DNA from 3 places in the Pseudanabaena sp. BC1403 genome. Region 1 is predicted to be linked to each of the others. Evidence: predicted binding sites of a transcription regulator. Region 1 holds the regulator's gene; each other region holds the start of a gene.
The links. The regulator HrcA, encoded in region 1, represses chaperone genes, less so after heat shock. The targets are predictions, from matches to a motif close to TTAGCACTCNNNNNNNNNGAGTGCTAA.
Positions count from the first base shown of each region.

Region 2: the regulator HrcA is predicted to act here: its motif matches at 2,836-2,862, upstream of groES (co-chaperone GroES).
Region 3: the regulator HrcA is predicted to act here: its motif matches at 2,082-2,108, upstream of groES (co-chaperone GroES).

Region 1 covers NZ_PDDM01000009.1:23,009-28,720, reverse strand. Annotated here, with positions in the region: gene CQ839_RS10020 (protein phosphatase 2C domain-containing protein) at 1-1,027, opposite strand, end outside; gene hrcA (heat-inducible transcriptional repressor HrcA) at 1,474-2,538, shown strand; gene CQ839_RS10010 (TVP38/TMEM64 family protein) at 2,816-3,475, opposite strand; gene arsM (arsenosugar biosynthesis arsenite methyltransferase ArsM) at 3,601-4,569, opposite strand; gene CQ839_RS10000 (PhoH family protein) at 4,712-5,712, opposite strand, start outside.
Region 2 covers NZ_PDDM01000017.1:25,659-31,370, forward strand. Annotated here, with positions in the region: gene CQ839_RS15575 (O-antigen ligase) at 1-620, opposite strand, end outside; gene groL (chaperonin GroEL) at 730-2,364, opposite strand; gene groES (co-chaperone GroES) at 2,476-2,787, opposite strand; gene CQ839_RS25725 (PetM family cytochrome b6-f complex subunit 7) at 3,004-3,180, opposite strand; gene CQ839_RS15595 (hypothetical protein) at 3,460-4,164, opposite strand; gene CQ839_RS15600 (hypothetical protein) at 4,266-4,547, opposite strand; gene CQ839_RS15605 (hypothetical protein) at 5,042-5,224, shown strand; gene menB (1,4-dihydroxy-2-naphthoyl-CoA synthase) at 5,287-5,712, shown strand, end outside.
Region 3 covers NZ_PDDM01000007.1:132,176-137,887, forward strand. Annotated here, with positions in the region: gene groL (chaperonin GroEL) at 1-1,616, opposite strand, end outside; gene groES (co-chaperone GroES) at 1,676-1,987, opposite strand; gene CQ839_RS08745 (5-formyltetrahydrofolate cyclo-ligase) at 2,206-2,766, opposite strand; gene CQ839_RS08750 (class I SAM-dependent methyltransferase) at 2,897-3,682, opposite strand; gene CQ839_RS08755 (metallophosphoesterase) at 3,919-4,761, shown strand; gene zwf (glucose-6-phosphate dehydrogenase) at 5,160-5,712, shown strand, end outside.

The DNA of each region.
Region 1 (5,712 bases):
GAGCATGACGCTGCTGCTGGTCATTAATTGCCACAATTTGATTGTTAACAACGCGAGCCACCATTTCCAATTGGGCAATAAAACCCTGAGCAGAAAAATCGGGATCGTTTTCAGCTTGTTGTAATAAAGTTTTCAGTTGTTGTTCGAGGGTCTTAATTGCGAGAGAACTTGCCACTTCACCGCCCTCATGTCCTCCCAGACCATCACAAACGATCGCTAAGCGATCGCGTAGACTATCAACCTGTTCAGAGCGCTTTTGGCGTTTCACATCAGGATAGCAAGCATCTTCATTATGTTCACGCTGCTGTCCGACATCACTAGCACTGGCTATTCGCACTGTGAGGGGTTGATTTTCCATCACCTTGAGTGACATTTGATCGAGATAGGCGATCGCACTATTGATGTCATATTCGCCACGCCCCAGACTATAGAAAAATTCAGCGATCGGTTCCGCGATCTCAGGCTTAGCCAGATCCAGCCATTGCACCCATATATCACCTAATTGCGAGATATGCACGGCGGCAACATCTGCTTGCAATTCCAACAAGCGCACCCACATGCCATCGACCCGCACTAATTTGGGATCGATCAAGGTACGCGCCATATTTTGCTCAGCCAGAGGTTCCCAGAGGTTTAGGACTTGCCAGAGCAAATTAATTTGCCGCAAAGCTGATGCTTCCGCCCATACCTCAGCCAAGGTCGGGCAAAGATTGCCTTTGCGATCGATCGGCACATTTTCTAATAAAAATATTTCAGAAATACTTAGTTCTTCGCCCATTAGCAATAAGCCATATGGTCGGGGTAAATGCAAGCTCAGTCTAGACAGCTTCAAATAAGACACCACATAGGTCTGAAATTCAAGTGGCAACTCTGGCAGTGAGTATGTATCCGTATCAACAACAATTTGTGAGGAGAGGACACGATAGCGATCGCCAATCAGCGCATTGGGCGGAAATGCATCGGTATCAAGACCAACTGCCCAAAGATATTGCTGCTCAACTGCCGTAGCCTGATCTTGTTTTTCCATGAAGATTATTGATCGCTTACCAAAATTGTGTGGTGGACTTAGGGAAGAATATAGCGAAAAGCTCAGGTGTCTTAGAATTTATTTACAGTAACAAATTTAAGGTCAGGATAAGCGGCTCTAAGCGATATCTACCAATAAATTAGAAGTTTGACCTGTTTGTTCAATAAACATTTGGCTATTGTAGCGAAACAGCGAGACTATTTTTATGGATTTACATCTTGTTTTGGGGCGTTCAAATCTACAAATGTTAGATGACTGTACAACTTGTTACCAGATTTCTTTAGAATCTGGTTATTCTAGTACTTAGACTTTAATCAAAAGTTTAATTTAACAGTAAAAATTTAATACTTACTTTTTTTATTCCATTTATTTTTTTGATTTATTTTTTCGATTTTTATCAAAACCTTTTTTATAAATTTTTCAACATTATTTCACTGCCTTAACCCATGAAGCAACACCTCACCAATCGCGAACAAAAAGTTCTTTGGGCAACTATCGATCACTATATTTTAACAGCAGAACCAGTTGGCTCTAAGGCTTTGGTGTCAGGTTATGACTTTGATATTAGCCCTGCCACGATTCGCAATGTGATGAATATGCTCGATCGCAGTGGTTTGCTATTTCAGCCGCACACATCAGCGGGGCGAGTCCCCTCGGACTCTGGCTATCGAGTCTATGTCGATGAATTGATCGATCCTGCCAGCGAGCTAACCTATAGTACGCATCAGTTTCTTGCTAGTAAGAGCGATCGCCTCGGCAAGTCCAGTCTAGATGGGGTGATGCGTGATGTTGCTCAGATTCTAGCAACCCTGAGCGGTTGCATCGCTGTAATTACATCTCCAAATATGCAAACGATGCGGATACGGCATTTGCAATTAGTAATGGTGGATGATTGCAAAGTCATGGCGATCGCAGTTAGCGATACTTATCACACTGCCTCAGTAACGATGGATTTACCCACCGAAACTAAGCCCGAAGTTTTGGAAGGCGAATTAAATATTCTTAATAATTTCTTGAATGAACATTTGCGTGATAAGAACTGGTCGGAGCTAAATAGCGCTTTGCAGTGGGACGATCTTGATCGCCAGTTTCAGAATTATGCGGTGTTGTTACAGCAGTCCTTGCAACAGCTTATGAAACTATGCGATCGCACCGCTCTGGGACAAATGTTTATTAGTGGCTTAACGGAGTTATTACGCCAACCTGAGTTTTCTAATCTGCGTCAGGTGCAAAATATTGTGCAGTTACTAGAAGCAGATCGCGCTTCGTTAATGGCGCTAATTATCGATCAGCCCACTCCTTCCGCAAATTCCGTAAGCATCAGAATTGGTTCCGAAATTTCAATTGAGCCAATTCAAAACTGTACATTTATTTCTAGTACTTATCTCTGTGATGATAAGCCCGTAGGGACAGTGGGCGTATTAGGTCCAACCAGATTGGGTTACACAAGGGCGATCGCTTCTGTACAAGCCGCCGCGTTACATCTAACTGATGCGATTAGTAAATGGTAGATCAACAGGCAAAGCACCTGCTAAGCAGGTGCTTTGCCTGTTTGGATAAAAAAATGGCGTAGCCATTTTTTATCCAAACAGGGTTTGGTTTTAATTTACAAAAATGTGACGACACTTTTGTGAATTGGTATTACTTAAGAAACCATTTAAGAATTGTCTAGATCCCCCCCAGCCACCCTTAAAAAGGGGGGAGAATTAAATTCTTCCCCCTTTTTAAGGGGGATTGAGGGGGATCTCTTAGAGCTTTTGACCGCAGAAAGTATTTCTTAAATGGTTTCTAATTGCTGATTTCAGAGATCGCCTTACGCGCAATGCTTGTCACATATAGCGTTACAGCAACTGTGGCAATAAAACCAACAATCCGAATTACCCACTGAATTGTGGAATCTGTAGGCTGATTTTCGCTGCCAATACGGGCAATATCTCCAGCCAGAGAACCGATATAGACATACATCACCGTTCCAGGGAACATGCCCACTGAGGCTAGAGCATAGTCTTTGAGCGTAACTCCCGTGACACCAAATGCATAGTTAAGTAAATTAAATGGAAATACTGGGGATAGTCGCGTTAAGAGAACGATTTTGAATCCCTCATGGGCAACAGCTCGATCGATCGCAGCAAATTTTTCGTTGCCTTCAATCTTCTTGCCAATCCAGTCACGGGCTAAATATCGCCCAACCAGAAAAGCTGCGATCGCACCCAAAGTCGCACCAACAAAAACATAGAGAGAGCCTAAGACAACGCCAAATAGCACGCCTGCACCTAAAGTCAAAAGCGAACCTGGAATGAAGGCGACCGTAGAAACAATATAAATGAGCACAAAGACAAGCCCACCAATATAGCCTAGGCTTTCTACCCATTTCAAGGCTGAGCGAATTAGCTCTTGGGGATTGAAGTTTTGGATAGCGGGATCTTGTGCAAAGGCAGGACTAACCATAAATCCATTGCTCAATAAAAATGCGATCGCTACAAAAAGAAAGAGCAGCAAATACGAAGATGCATAAAAGTGTTGCTCCCTTTTGTCTCTGGGAGAGAAACTAGGAGTGAGGGCTTTCTTATTAATTAGCAACATCCACCACCGTTGTAGTGCCAAGTGGAATCTGTGATCATCACCTCTTGAGGAAACTTCTCCGCAAGTTTTGAAGCGGTTTTATCGCATACAGAAAGCGGGTTACCACGCTGCAAAACATGCCCAGCACGATCATCTAAAGATGAGTCAGAGCCGCTATAAACTGCGGTTTTACCTGTAAACACGCAGGCTCCATCACTAGGAATGGGAACCTTAAATGATACGGAATCTAAGCTCTCTAACATTAGCGGTGTATCCAAATCAAAGCTATGAGTATCAAGCAAACGATAGGGACGACGAGCACGGACTTCTATCTGTCCAAATCCTACTTCAACGAGATAATGAATATATTGATCATAGGTTAATGCTCCTGATAGACACATGGCGCGGAGACGTTCATCAGATTGGAGGTTGGTGGGAATAGGACGAGTTGCGATCGGGTCACTCATAATTAATCTTCCCTTAGGCTTGAGAACTCGATAGACTTCTTTTAAAGCTCGTTGTAAGTCTTGAGGCTCAAAAATATTAAATAGACAGTTTTGGGCAACCACATCTACTGAGGCATCGGCAACGGGTAAGGCAAAAGCATCTCCTTCTAGGATATTTACAAAATCAGGATCAAACCAATCATTCTCTTGAGCTGCTAATTGTAAATTATGACCAGCAACTTCACGCATCGCCGCGACAGGATCGACGGCAATAACACCTCCTTTTCGACGACAGAAATACGCAAATTGAAGAGCCTCTAAACCACCGCCAACGCCAATATACAGGACTGTTGGGTTACCCCGTAATTCTGTAGGATGGATGGTTGTCCCACAGCCATAGTTCATCTGCTCAATGATTTGAGGGATTTTGAGATTTGGATATTGCAGTGGTGGTGTACTGATGCAGCACAAACCAACTTGTGGAGTTTTTGCGGCTTCCGCATAAAATTCGGCAGTAGTTTCGAGATAGCTCATGAAGAATTGACTCAAGAAGAATGATTGGATCTACAACAACAAATTACTGCCTTAGTTTAGCTTTTTTCCTTGTTGCATCATCGTCGCATAAAAACAAAAAGATGAGAGGCGGCACTTTGTGCCGCCTCTCATCTTTTTGGGCTTAAAGAAGTTCGGTAGAACGTTCTGCTAACTGAGAGCGTTCACCCTTACTAAGGGTAATATGCCCCGCCAGAGGATCATTTTTAAATCGTTCAACCACATAGGTTAGCCCGTTACTTGCAGCGTCGATATAGGGATTATCAATTTGTTCAGGGTCACCAGTTAGAACTACTTTTGTCCCTTCACCAGCACGGGTAAGAATAGTTTTAAGCTCATGGGGCGTGAGGTTTTGGGCTTCATCCACAATCAGAAATTGCTGAGGAATAGTTCGTCCTCGAATGTAAGTGAGAGGTTCAATCTGAAGCAGTCCTCTTTCCATTAGATCTTCATGTCCTCGCCGAGTATGGGGATGAAGACTACGCTTTTCTTTAGGACCTTTAGGAGACTGCGAGCCAAAAATCAGATCAAAATTATCGTAAATCGGTTGCATCCAAGGTGTGAGTTTTTCTTTGATGTCCCCTGGGAGAAAGCCAATGTCTTTACCCATAGGAATTACAGGACGCGAGATCAGCAGTCTAGTATATACTCGCTCATCGGCAACTTTGTGCAATCCCACCGCGATCGCTAACAAAGTCTTCCCAGTACCAGCTTTACCAACGAGAGTAACCAAGGGAATTGCATCATTGAGCAAAAGATCGAGGGCAAATTTCTGTTCGCGATTACGCGCATTGATGCCTACAATCCCTGAATTGACCAGCTTATTGATGGCTACGAGTTTGGTAGAATTTTGGCTGCTATTACTGGCGATCGCTAGCGCAGTATGAGATGGATTGAATTGATCAACTAGCATCACTGCTTGATTAGGGCAGCGTTCGCCATCAATTGTAATCGCGTCATTTTTAAAAAGTTGATCGATTTTTGTCGGATCTACGGTTACTTCAGTAATACCTGTATAGAGTTCTGAAATATCAACCTTATTGGTCTCGTAATCTTGGGCTTCCAGTCCTAAAGCATCGGCTTTGATGCGAAGGTTGGTATCCTTGCTGACCATGACGACTCGAC
Region 2 (5,712 bases), on a different contig from region 1:
CAAGTTCCTAATGCTAGGGCTATAGCAGCGATCACTTGTTGAGATTTAGAAATGCTTTTAACTTTCCCAAGGGCAAAATGAAAAGCGATCGGTAATATCATTAACAAGTAAGCAGCCGTTTCATTAAAATGTCCGAAAAATGACTGAATGCGGCGATCGGGACTAAATCCCATGGGGATCGGATAGCTATCAAAAATCACTTTCGGAAAGATTAAATCGGGGCGATCAAGAACTGCTTGCAAAAGACCAAATCCACTTACCATGATGGAACTCAGCACTAGTAGCCAAAGAAAATGAATAAATTGTGCAGGTGTACGGATGATGTAGCTAGTAGTGGCAGCTAAGAGAAAATATGGCAAGAAATTAGCTAGTCCACCTGCGGCAGTGGCTGGGTTGAAAGCGATGATAGTAGTAAAAATCATCCATATAGATAACCCGAAATAGGCTTGATTAACTGGTGCTGCGATCGCTCTCCATCCATAACAAACCAAAACTCTCAAAGCCAGTATTGACATAAAAATTGGCATGAAAATATTGCTAATCACCATAAAAATAGCAACGCTTTGCAGCCAGTTCCACTCTAAGCGCAATTGATCATTGTCTGCTGATTTCCAGAGCATCCATTCACCTTACACATTTGCGTAATAACAATTTAAAAAAAGAAAGGGAGTGCATTGCACTCCCTTTCTTTTTTTAATAAAGATTTGATCTACAAACCTTTATTAATGATTAATAATCGAAGTCGCCGCCAGCACCCATTGCGCCGCCGCCACCAGCACTAGCACCTTCAGGCTTATCAACAACGATACATTCGGTGGTGAGGATCATGCCAGCGATCGAAGCCGCATTTTGCAACGCAGAACGAGTAACCTTAGCAGGATCAACAATACCAGCTAAAAACATATCTTCAAATTCGCCAGTCATTGCATTGAAGCCAATGTTGAAGTCTTTTTCACGGACATTCTCAGCGATTACAGCACCGTTGAAGCCAGCATTTTGAGCAATGCGCTTAACAGGAGCAGACAACGATTTTGAAACGATGATTGCGCCAGTGAGTTCTTCACCAGTGAGGTTCGCATTTGCCCAAGTGAATAATTCTGGAGCAAGGTGCACATAGGTTGTACCACCACCAGGAACGATACCTTCTTCAACAGCAGCCTTAGTTGCGTTGATGGCATCTTCGAGACGAAGCTTACGATCCTTCATTTCGGTTTCAGTTGCAGCACCAACTTTAATGACAGCTACGCCGCCAGAGAGCTTAGCCAAGCGCTCTTGTAGTTTTTCTTTGTCGTAGGAAGATTCAGTTTCTTCGATTTGACGACGGATCTGCTCAACACGAGTCTTCACAGCTTCTTCATTACCGTCAGCAACAATGGTAGTGCTGTCTTTGGTGATGATGACGCGACGTGCTTTACCGAGTTGATCGAGCTTAACTGCATCAAGACGCAAACCTGCATCTTCAGTGATCACTTGAGCGCCTGTTAGGGTTGCCAAATCTTCGAGCATCGCTTTACGGCGATCGCCAAAACCGGGAGACTTGATCGCTGCAACGTTGAGAACGCCGCGTAGACGGTTTACAACGAGGGTTGCCAAAGCTTCTTTTTCAATATCTTCAGCGATGATGATCAAAGGACGACCAGAACGAGCAACTTGCTCTAGAACTGGAACGAGCTCTTGAACTAGAGCAATCTTCTTATCGGTAATCAACAGAACTGGCTCTTCAAAAGAAGCTTCCATGCGTTCTGCATCAGTAACAAAGTAAGGAGAGATATAGCCTTTTTCAAAGCGCATACCTTCAGTAATTTCCAATTCGGTGAACATGGATTTACCTTCTTCGAGGGAAATCACACCTTCTTTACCGACTTTATCCATCGCTTGGGCAATCATTGCGCCGACTTCTTCGTCGTTACCAGCAGAGATGGTTCCAACTTGAGCGATCGCTTTAGAATCTTCAATGGGCTTAGCATGGTCTTTGATCTTGCCAACCAAGAAAGCAGTTGCTTTGTCGATACCGCGTTTAAGAGCGATCGAGTTAGCCCCAGCTGCAACATTACGCAGACCTTCTTTGACCATTGCGTGAGCCAAAACAGTTGCGGTTGTAGTTCCGTCGCCAGCAGCATCATTAGTTTTAGAAGCAGCTTGACGAATTAAAGCTACGCCAGTATTTTCAACATTATCTTCTAGTTCGATTTCTTTAGCGATGGTGACCCCATCATTAACGATTTGAGGAGAACCAAATTTCTTCTCAAGAACTACGTTACGTCCCTTAGGCCCTAGGGTTACGGCGACTGCTTCAGCCAAGATGTCCATACCACGCTCAAGGGCGCGACGAGCATCTTCGTTATAAATTATTCTTTTAGACATGATTTTTTTAATTGAGTAGTAGGTTAACAGAAGACTTGGTGATTGGTGATTGGTGATTGGGTTTCGATCTCAGTTGCCGATTACCAATTACCGATTACCAATTACCAGTGATTATGCAACGATCGCTAAAATATCTTTTTCTGCTAGCAGCACATATTCGTCTGTGCCAAGTTTGATATCAGTGCCAGCATATTTGGAGTACAGAACCTTGTCTCCAACTTTGACTTCGAGGGCTTGGCGCTCGCCTTTGTCATCGAGTTTGCCAGGTCCTACTGCGGCGATTTCGCCAACTTGGGGCTTTTCCTTTGCTGTCTCAGGCAAGAAAATTCCACCAGCGGTTTTTTCTTCTTTAGCGCTTACTTTGATAAATACGCGATCGGCTAAAGGCTTTACGGTAGTTACGTTTAATGTCGTTGTTGCCATTTGTATTCACTCGGTTGACTAGCATTTTTTGGCTTTGTCTAGAGTGGTTTAGCACTCTAGGTGACTGAGTGCTAATTTAACCGAAATGGTTGCAATGGCTATAGTGTGGTTTACCGAACTGAAAAGAACAAAGCAGGTGACATTACGGGTCACCTGCTTTGCAGTATAAAAATATTTCTGTACTAAACTTGGCGCAGAGTATAGTTTCTGTAAAGATTAGGCTTCTTCTTTTTCTTCGCCTTGCAGCTTTAGCAAGAAGAACCCGAAGGCAATACCGACAGGAATTAGTACCATCGATAAGACCATTGCGTTAACCATTTCTCCCATGATTTTCTCTTTATAAATAATTAAATAATATTGCTTTAGAAATTTTACCGTATAAAGATCGGTCATGCGCAGAGCACATCACCTAATCAGCAATTCTCATTATAAAAATCGGCTTTGAGGCAAGTCCACGAATGGTGGACTTGACTCAAAACCGATTTTGAGGTTTTCAGCGCCGCAGATACTAAAAACCCCAAAAACCTTTTTATACAGCGCTTTGTGCTTAAGACCGAACCAATAAATTTTTTAAAAGCACTGCTAAGCAAAACTTTTAAAAAATTTATTGTGTTTTTTGATCAGATTTTGATCAGATATTGTTGTAATTAGAATTGCTGTCATCTAATCTTTCTAAATTATGACCTCTACATCGATCGCATCGGCATAATCTTCTTGCTCACTCTTAGCTTGACTATCCTTAGGTTTATGAGAACTTTGCTCATTTTGATAGGATTCCATAACTTCAGCTTCGTCTAACCAAACTGGGCGAATCTCGTAATGAACTCGCAGGTTTGCAGGAGTACTGCGTTCAGCTTCACGCACAAATCGATTAGCTTCCCATTCTGCTTGAAATGTGTTGATCAATTTGAGCGTTTTTAGACGTTGTCGCTCTAGATATGTCCATACTTCCCAAGCATTGTATTCAGGCTCTTTGGGCGTTTCAATGATTTCTTCAGGTTCAGACACCGTTTCCGTATGATCGCCATGATCTGAAGATTTTTGGCTATCATCAACAGGATTATTACTTCGAGCCTCACTCCGATCCTCAAATTCAGAAGGTGATGGCTTTGGACTATCTTCATTGTCGCGAGATTTGCTAGCAACATCCTGCGAAGTGGCAGAATCTGCGACGGCATCCTGCGATCGCGATAGGCTTTTAATCTCCTTAGCGCGAATTTGTCTAACCGATGGCTGATCATTCGCGATCGCCTTCACATCGATCGCCGTCTGAGACTGATCAACCCATCCTTTAAAGATGACTTCCTCACCATTAATTATTAAGCGATCGCCAACTTCTAACGCAAATCCTGCTAACGAATTAAACAATGGCTTCATGGTTGGCGTTGAATTAAAGCCGCTATGAATATTTGTATCTTGGTTATGGTTAGCTTGATTGGGGATAGATACATTTGCCTGACTAGATTTCCCATTATCTATCAGGCTTTGGACTCCCCCAGTTGCATTCTCAACTCACTAATTTGGGCATGTAACGGAGCTAGGCAATTCTCGACATATGTCAAAATTTCAGGATGTAAAGTGAACGGAGCTGTCTCTAGTGATTTCTCTGGAATTGTCTCAGGCTCAAACTCGCGACTGACCACTGTTAAAATCCAATCAGCGATCGCCTGTTGTTTGGCATCAGCTTGTGTTTTGATTTGGCTCAATAAAGGCAGAGGAAAACGAAGATTTACCTGTTTTGTCCTATGAGGAGTCGCCATTATTTGCCCTTACTTAAAATTTTTGAAAATGTTTGCGAACTCAATTATAGCAATCGGCATCACTAATACCAATTATCGAAAATGTAGTCACACTCTCGATAATATAAAAATTAAACCCAAAAAGAAGAAGCATCGCAATAATCGCGATGCTTCTTCTTTAGCTTTATAGACATTTCGATAGCCAACAATTATTTAAACTGTAAAGGGGATTTCCCCAATGAAAGCGTAACCATTACCCACAAAGCCAAGCTAGAGCAGGCAAAAGCGGAAATAACTCCTAAGAAAAAGCTATTCCAAACAATAGTCATTTTGCTTTTCTCCTGAACGCAGAATTCTAGCCGTAATTTACATAATATATATAGCCTAGTACTTTATAAAGTAAATGTATGATTGCTGACAAAAATTAACAATCAATTTCAGACGGTGAAACAAACAAGTTTGTTCCCACCACTCATGTTTGAGACAGCGATTCCTCTTGCCTAGATGTCTTAAACATGAGTGGGAAAGAAACTAAAAATAGCGATCGCAAAGAGAGAAGTTTTCATTATGACCGCAATTTTGGAATTTTCAGCGCCGCAGGTGTTGAAAATTCCAAAATTGGGTTTGCGGCAATTCCTTCAACAGCAGGCTTGCATCAAACTCAATTTTTAGCAATGAAAATTTATGACAAGGGATAAAAAAGATGAGGCAGCTTTAGCCGATGATAAAATGAGTATCTGTACTTTTCTATCCCAAAACTATGACCGATTGGCAAAGCGCCGCCGAATATGAAGACATTCTTTATCACAAAGCAGATGGAATGGCAAAAATCACAATTAATCGTCCCCAAGTTCGTAATGCTTTTCGCCCTAAAACGATTACAGAAATGATCGCTGCCTTTGCTGATGCACGAGAAGATGTCGAAATAGGTGTAGTTTTGCTAACTGGAGCTGGGCCTGCATCAGATGGTAAATATGCCTTTTGTTCAGGAGGCGATCAGAAAGTTCGTGGTGATGGTGGTTACATCTCCGAGTCTGGTGTACCGCGTTTAAATGTCCTTGATTTGCAACGTTTAATTCGTACTATGCCTCAGCCTGTAATTGCATTAGTTGCTGGATATGCGATCGGCGGTGGTCATGTGCTGCATGTTGTTTGCGACCTAACTATTGCTGCTGATAATGCAATC
Region 3 (5,712 bases), on a different contig from region 1:
CCCATACCAGCAGCACCAGCGCCAGCGCCAGCATTCTTCTCAGGCTTCTCGACGACTAGAGCTTCGGTGGTCAAGACCATACCAGCAACAGAAGCCGCATTTTGCAATGCCGAGCGGACAACCTTAGCAGGATCGATGATTCCAGTCGCAATCAAGTCAACGTATTCGCCTTTAAGTGCATCAAAGCCATGATTGAAGCTCATGCCCTTGACCTTCTCAACGACGACAGTACCTTCTAGACCAGCGTTATCGCTGATTTGACGAAGAGGAGCCGACAGAGAGCGAGATACGATTTCAGCACCGATCGCTTCTTCGTTCTTCAAGGTTGCTTTGAAGTCTAAAAGTTCAACTGCAAGGTGAGCAAGAGTTGCACCACCACCAGGAACGATACCTTCTTCAACCGCAGCACGAGTGGAGTTGAGGGCATCTTCGATGCGAAGTTTGCGATCCTTAAGTTCAGTTTCAGTAGCAGCACCGACCTTGATTACAGCTACGCCACCAGAAAGCTTAGCAATGCGCTCTTGCAACTTTTCTTTGTCGTAGTCAGAGTCACTGAGATCCAATTCCTTACGGATTTGAGCAACACGCTTGTCAATATTGGACTTATTAGCAATGTCAGAGACGATGGTGGTTTTGTCCTTAGAAATGGTGATCTTGCGAGCAGTACCCAGCATTTCGAGGGTAGCTGCGCTAAGTTCCAAACCAGTATCTTCAGAGATAACTTGACCGTCAGTAAGAACTGCGATATCTTGCAACATCGCTTTACGGCGATCGCCAAAACCAGGAGCTTTGATTGCTGCGATATTCAGAGAACCTCTGAGCTTGTTCACAACTAGAGTCGCCAAAGCTTCTCCTTCAACATCTTCAGAGATGATAACCAAAGGAGAGCCAGAACGAGCTGCTTTCTCAAGAATAGGAACAAGATCTTGAATTACATTGATTTTCTTGTCAGTAATCAAGATTCTGGCATTCTCAAATTCTACTAGCTGACGCTCGTTGTCAGTTACGAAGTAAGGAGAGATATAACCGCGATCGAGTTGCATACCTTCGACAACTTCCAATTCAGTTGTGAGGGACTTCGATTCTTCAACTGTGATTACGCCATCTTTGCCAACTTTATCCATGGCATGAGCAATCATTTCGCCAACTTCAGAATCGTTGCCAGCAGAAATGGTAGCAATTTGAGCGATTTCGGCATTGGAGTCAACAGCTTTAGCTTTTTGAGCAATCACATCAACGAGGTGAGCTACTGCCTTTTCGATACCACGACGCACGCCCACTGGGTTTGCACCTGCGGCAACGTTCTTCAAGCCTTCGCGAATCATTTCTTGAGCCAAAACAGTAGCGCTAGTGGTTCCGTCGCCTGCTACATCATTGGTTCTTGAAGCAACTTCACGAATTAGTTGAGCGCCTGCATTTTCTAGAGGATCTTCTAATTCAATTTCTTTAGCGATGCTCACACCATCATTGATGATTTGAGGAGCGCCATATTTCTTTTCGAGAACTACGTTACGACCTTTAGGTCCAAGGGTGACACGAACAGCGTCAGCTAGTGCGTTCACACCGCGCTCAAGTGCGCGGCGAGACTCTTCATCAAATACTACAATTTTTGCCATGTTTTTTTATTAGGTAATTGGTAATTCGTAATTCGTAATTCGTAATTAGGCTTTCAGCCCTATTCAACGATCGCGAGAATATCTCTTTCTGCAAGGAGCAAATACTCTACGCTATCAATTTTGACTTCAGTGCCTGCATACTTGGAGTACAAAACTTTATCGCCAGCTTTGACTTCTAGTGCAACGCGAGTACCTTTGTCATTACGAGAACCAGGTCCTACGGCAGTTACTTCACCTACTTGAGGTTTTTCTTGTGCTGTATCTGGCAAGAAAATACCGCCTACGGTCTTTTCTTCTTTAGTTGCTACTTTGACCAATAGGCGATCGCCTAGGGGTTGCAATGTACCAGTATTTAGGGTTAACGATGCCACTATGCCATACCTCCTTAAAATCTAATCAGAGTGGACTTTGCAAGTGATGACTTAAGGTTGATTTTGATCTCACTTTGGTCACAACTTGCGTGCTTTAGCACTCTGTCTCACTGAGTGCTAATATACTGCGAAATGAGTATGGGACTAGATCGGCTTACCGTACATTGCTGGCTGTGCGAAGCGCTACAGGACTTAAAAAACAAGTGTGACGCTTTGCGTCACACTTGTTTTTCAGTAATGACTGCATCTAATGGCACGTCCCAAATATCATTGGGAATCGCATCTATATAAAAGTCATCAAAAATTATTCCTGCTTTAAATCCTGTCGAGTTAGGCAGCCAGCGATCGTAAAAGCCACCGCCATAGCCCAATCGATACCCTCCGAGATCGCAAGCTACCGCAGGTATCAAAATTAGATCAATATTATCTAAGTCCATAAGTGGCAAGTCTTGGCGCGGCTCCAGAATACCAAATGCTCCTGATCGCATGTTGCTCTCAAAATCTGCGATCGCGACTTGATGCCAAATCAGCTCTTTTTCCACACAGCACGAAAACCCCCAATTTTTGTCAGGAAATCTTTGCCAAAGCGAATTTAAGTCTGGCTCTTGGCGAAAACTCGTAAAAGCCAAAATATTTTGTGCTTGTTGGAAAATTTGCCAATTTGCAATGCGATCGCATAATGCTTGGCTTTTTTGTTGCCAAATTTCATTAGGGATTTGGCGGCGTTGGGCGAGCAATGCTTGTCTAAGTTGTTTTTTGGTTTGTGGAAACTCTGGCATATTGCGATCGCTTTGATATATACCTATTATAAATGTTATATCTTTGACTTTTTTAATTGCAGAATGAAGAGGATTTAACTAGTATTAGGATTTGTAGAGTTTTAAATGAGTTTCTTGCATCAATTGCCATTTATTTAATCTTACAAAGATAATAAAGCCACATGTCAGAGTTATCGCTTAACTCCTGTTGAGTTGTTATTTCAAGACCACTTTTCCAAGAGTACATTCTGATATTCTCAAAATTTGCTTTTAATTGATTGAGCTGCTCTTGAGGTCGAATGTAATACTGCTTTAAGCGGAAGTTATGAGATTCATCTTGAATGATTTCATATTCAGAATGTTTTATTTGCTTTAGGGAAATTGAACGGTTGAAGAAGCGTAGAAGAGCAAACATGATCATATTGACATAGGTTTTTAGCAGATTTAGGCTAATTTGATTCTGCCATTTAAATTCTCGCTCTAGCCCTTGTAGACTATGACTTGAAAAGAAGAAATACCCTCCAGATTTACCAACGCGGCTGACTTCTTGCAATACCCGTAACCGATCTAAATGGGATACAACATCAATACCATTAAAGCTAAATAAAATAAAGTCGAAAGAGTTATCTTGAAATTGACTCAGATTTCTGGCATCACCCAATTCAACTCTTAATTGTGAAGATGCTGGAAAACGATTTTGGCAAGCTGTCACCATATTTTCAGAATAATCAATACCAACATATTCCTTAACTACTCTAGAGAAATATTGCGTGGTACGGCCTCCTCCTATTCCAACATCCAGCATTTTCATATGCGACCATTCATTGCATAGAAGATCTAAAATAGTTTGCTCGGCGGGTTGTAATTGGCGTAACTGTCTGTAGTGTTGAACAATCTCACGAGCCGTATAAACTTGATGATTATGCTCAAACATAATATTTTATGTTTGAATAAGAATTCTGAAAGGGTAGTTGCATTTTAAAATTAGAAGCGTCAGGTTTATTAACATACCATTTTGAGTGCAACGCTTAAGATCATCCTAATCTCAAATAGCAATCATAAAATTTTAATTGAGCGCTTACCAATTTTTTTCGCTAAAGTTAAAAGTACAGACAATCGGTGTAACAATTCCATTGCCCCAAAACAAAGTTTTTATAGCCACCAGAAGTTCCAATGCGAAAAATAAAGAAAAAACGATACATTCTGCTTCTCATTATTACAGCCTTAGTATTACTGCCTATTTATGCTTTCTGGATTGAGCCCAATCTTTTTGTGGTGACACATCATCGACTCAATCCAGAAATTTCTTCTAATCAAAACAGTTTAAAAATTGTCCAAATTAGTGATCTTCATCTAAAAAAATTTAACGATCGCGCTCAAAGAATTGCCGAACAAGTTAATAAGCTCCAACCAGATATCGTAGTGTTTACTGGAGATTCTATCGATAAGGCAGAACAGTTAGATGGATACGATCGCTTCTTATCACTTCTCGATCGCCAAACAGCTAAATATGCGATTTTGGGGAATTGGGAATATAAGGCAAGAGTCAATTTAGAGCTTCTCTCAAAAATATATGCTACTTACAATTGCCGCTTATTAGTTAATGAAAGTGCTTTATATAAACAAGGCGATCGCAATCTATTAATAACAGGTATTGATGACTTAGTTAGCCAGCCTAATTTAATCAAATCACTTCAAAATATTAATTCCAATCCCAATCATTTATTGCTTGCTCACTCACCCGCATATGTAGACACATTCTCTGCCGATGAGCTGCAAATGCTGTCAGCATATAAGCCCAAATATATGCTGACAGGACACACTCATGGCGGACAGCTATCTTTCTTTGGCTTTGCGCCTGTTCTGCCGCCACGTAGTGGGAACTATGTTAGTGGTTGGTATCAGGCTAATTCAATTTCTGTATATGTATCTCGCGGATTAGGTGTTTCAGTGTTACCTATAAGAATTGGAGCAGTACCTGAGATCGGCTATTTTGAATGGGTTTTGAAATCGTGAGTCGAATTGTTATTTCTATCATTAGCGGTCTTGGCGATCTGCATCCCAAAATTGCGATCGCAATTTTGGGATGCGAAAACGTGGTCATCATTTAAAAAATAAACCAAGCAACTTATAGCAAAACATAAAATGGCAAAGCCATTTTGTGTTTTGCTATATTCACATTTCTCAGCCCAACAAGCTGATAGTGATAATCATTATCATATATAATACAAGGATTAAAGTGGTAGGTACACAAATAAATTTAGATGCTCAAACCCACTAAGATCACTGAAATTCTTGATTTATTGGCTTTTCCACAAAAATTAAGACCATTGATCCTAAAGGAAAACAGACGATATTGGTGGAAAACTGAATGTATTGGCTAGAATCTACACTAGCGTTCAACAACCGAGCCTGTGGTACAAATACTCGAAAATCCCTTACGGGTTGGTTTACAGCAAGAAAGAACACCTGAACCTCTGATCCTTGTGATCTTTGGTGCGTCGGGTGATTTGACTATTCGCAAGCTAGTTCCAGCGATCTATCATCTTAAACAGCAGCGTCGTTTACCGCCAGAACTCACAATTGTGGGTGTGGCTCGAAGACCTTGGAGTCATGACTACTTTCGTGAACAAATGCGTGATGGCGTTGAAAAGTTCTCAGTGGGTATTGGCGCTGAAGCAATTTGGCAAGATTTTGCTGAAGGCTTATATTACCAATCCCTCGATATGAGTAATCTTGAGGATTATAAAAAGCTTGATGAATTTCTAAGTCAAATTGACAAAGAAAGGGGTACTCGCGGTAATCGAGTCTTTTATTTAGCCGTTTCACCCAATTACTTTCCCGATGCGATCGAGAAGTTGGGGCAAGCTGGGATGATCAAGAACGCCAAAAAAACTCGACTTGTAATTGAGAAACCCTTTGGGCGCGATTTGTCATCATGTCAAGATCTCAACCGAATAGTTCGGA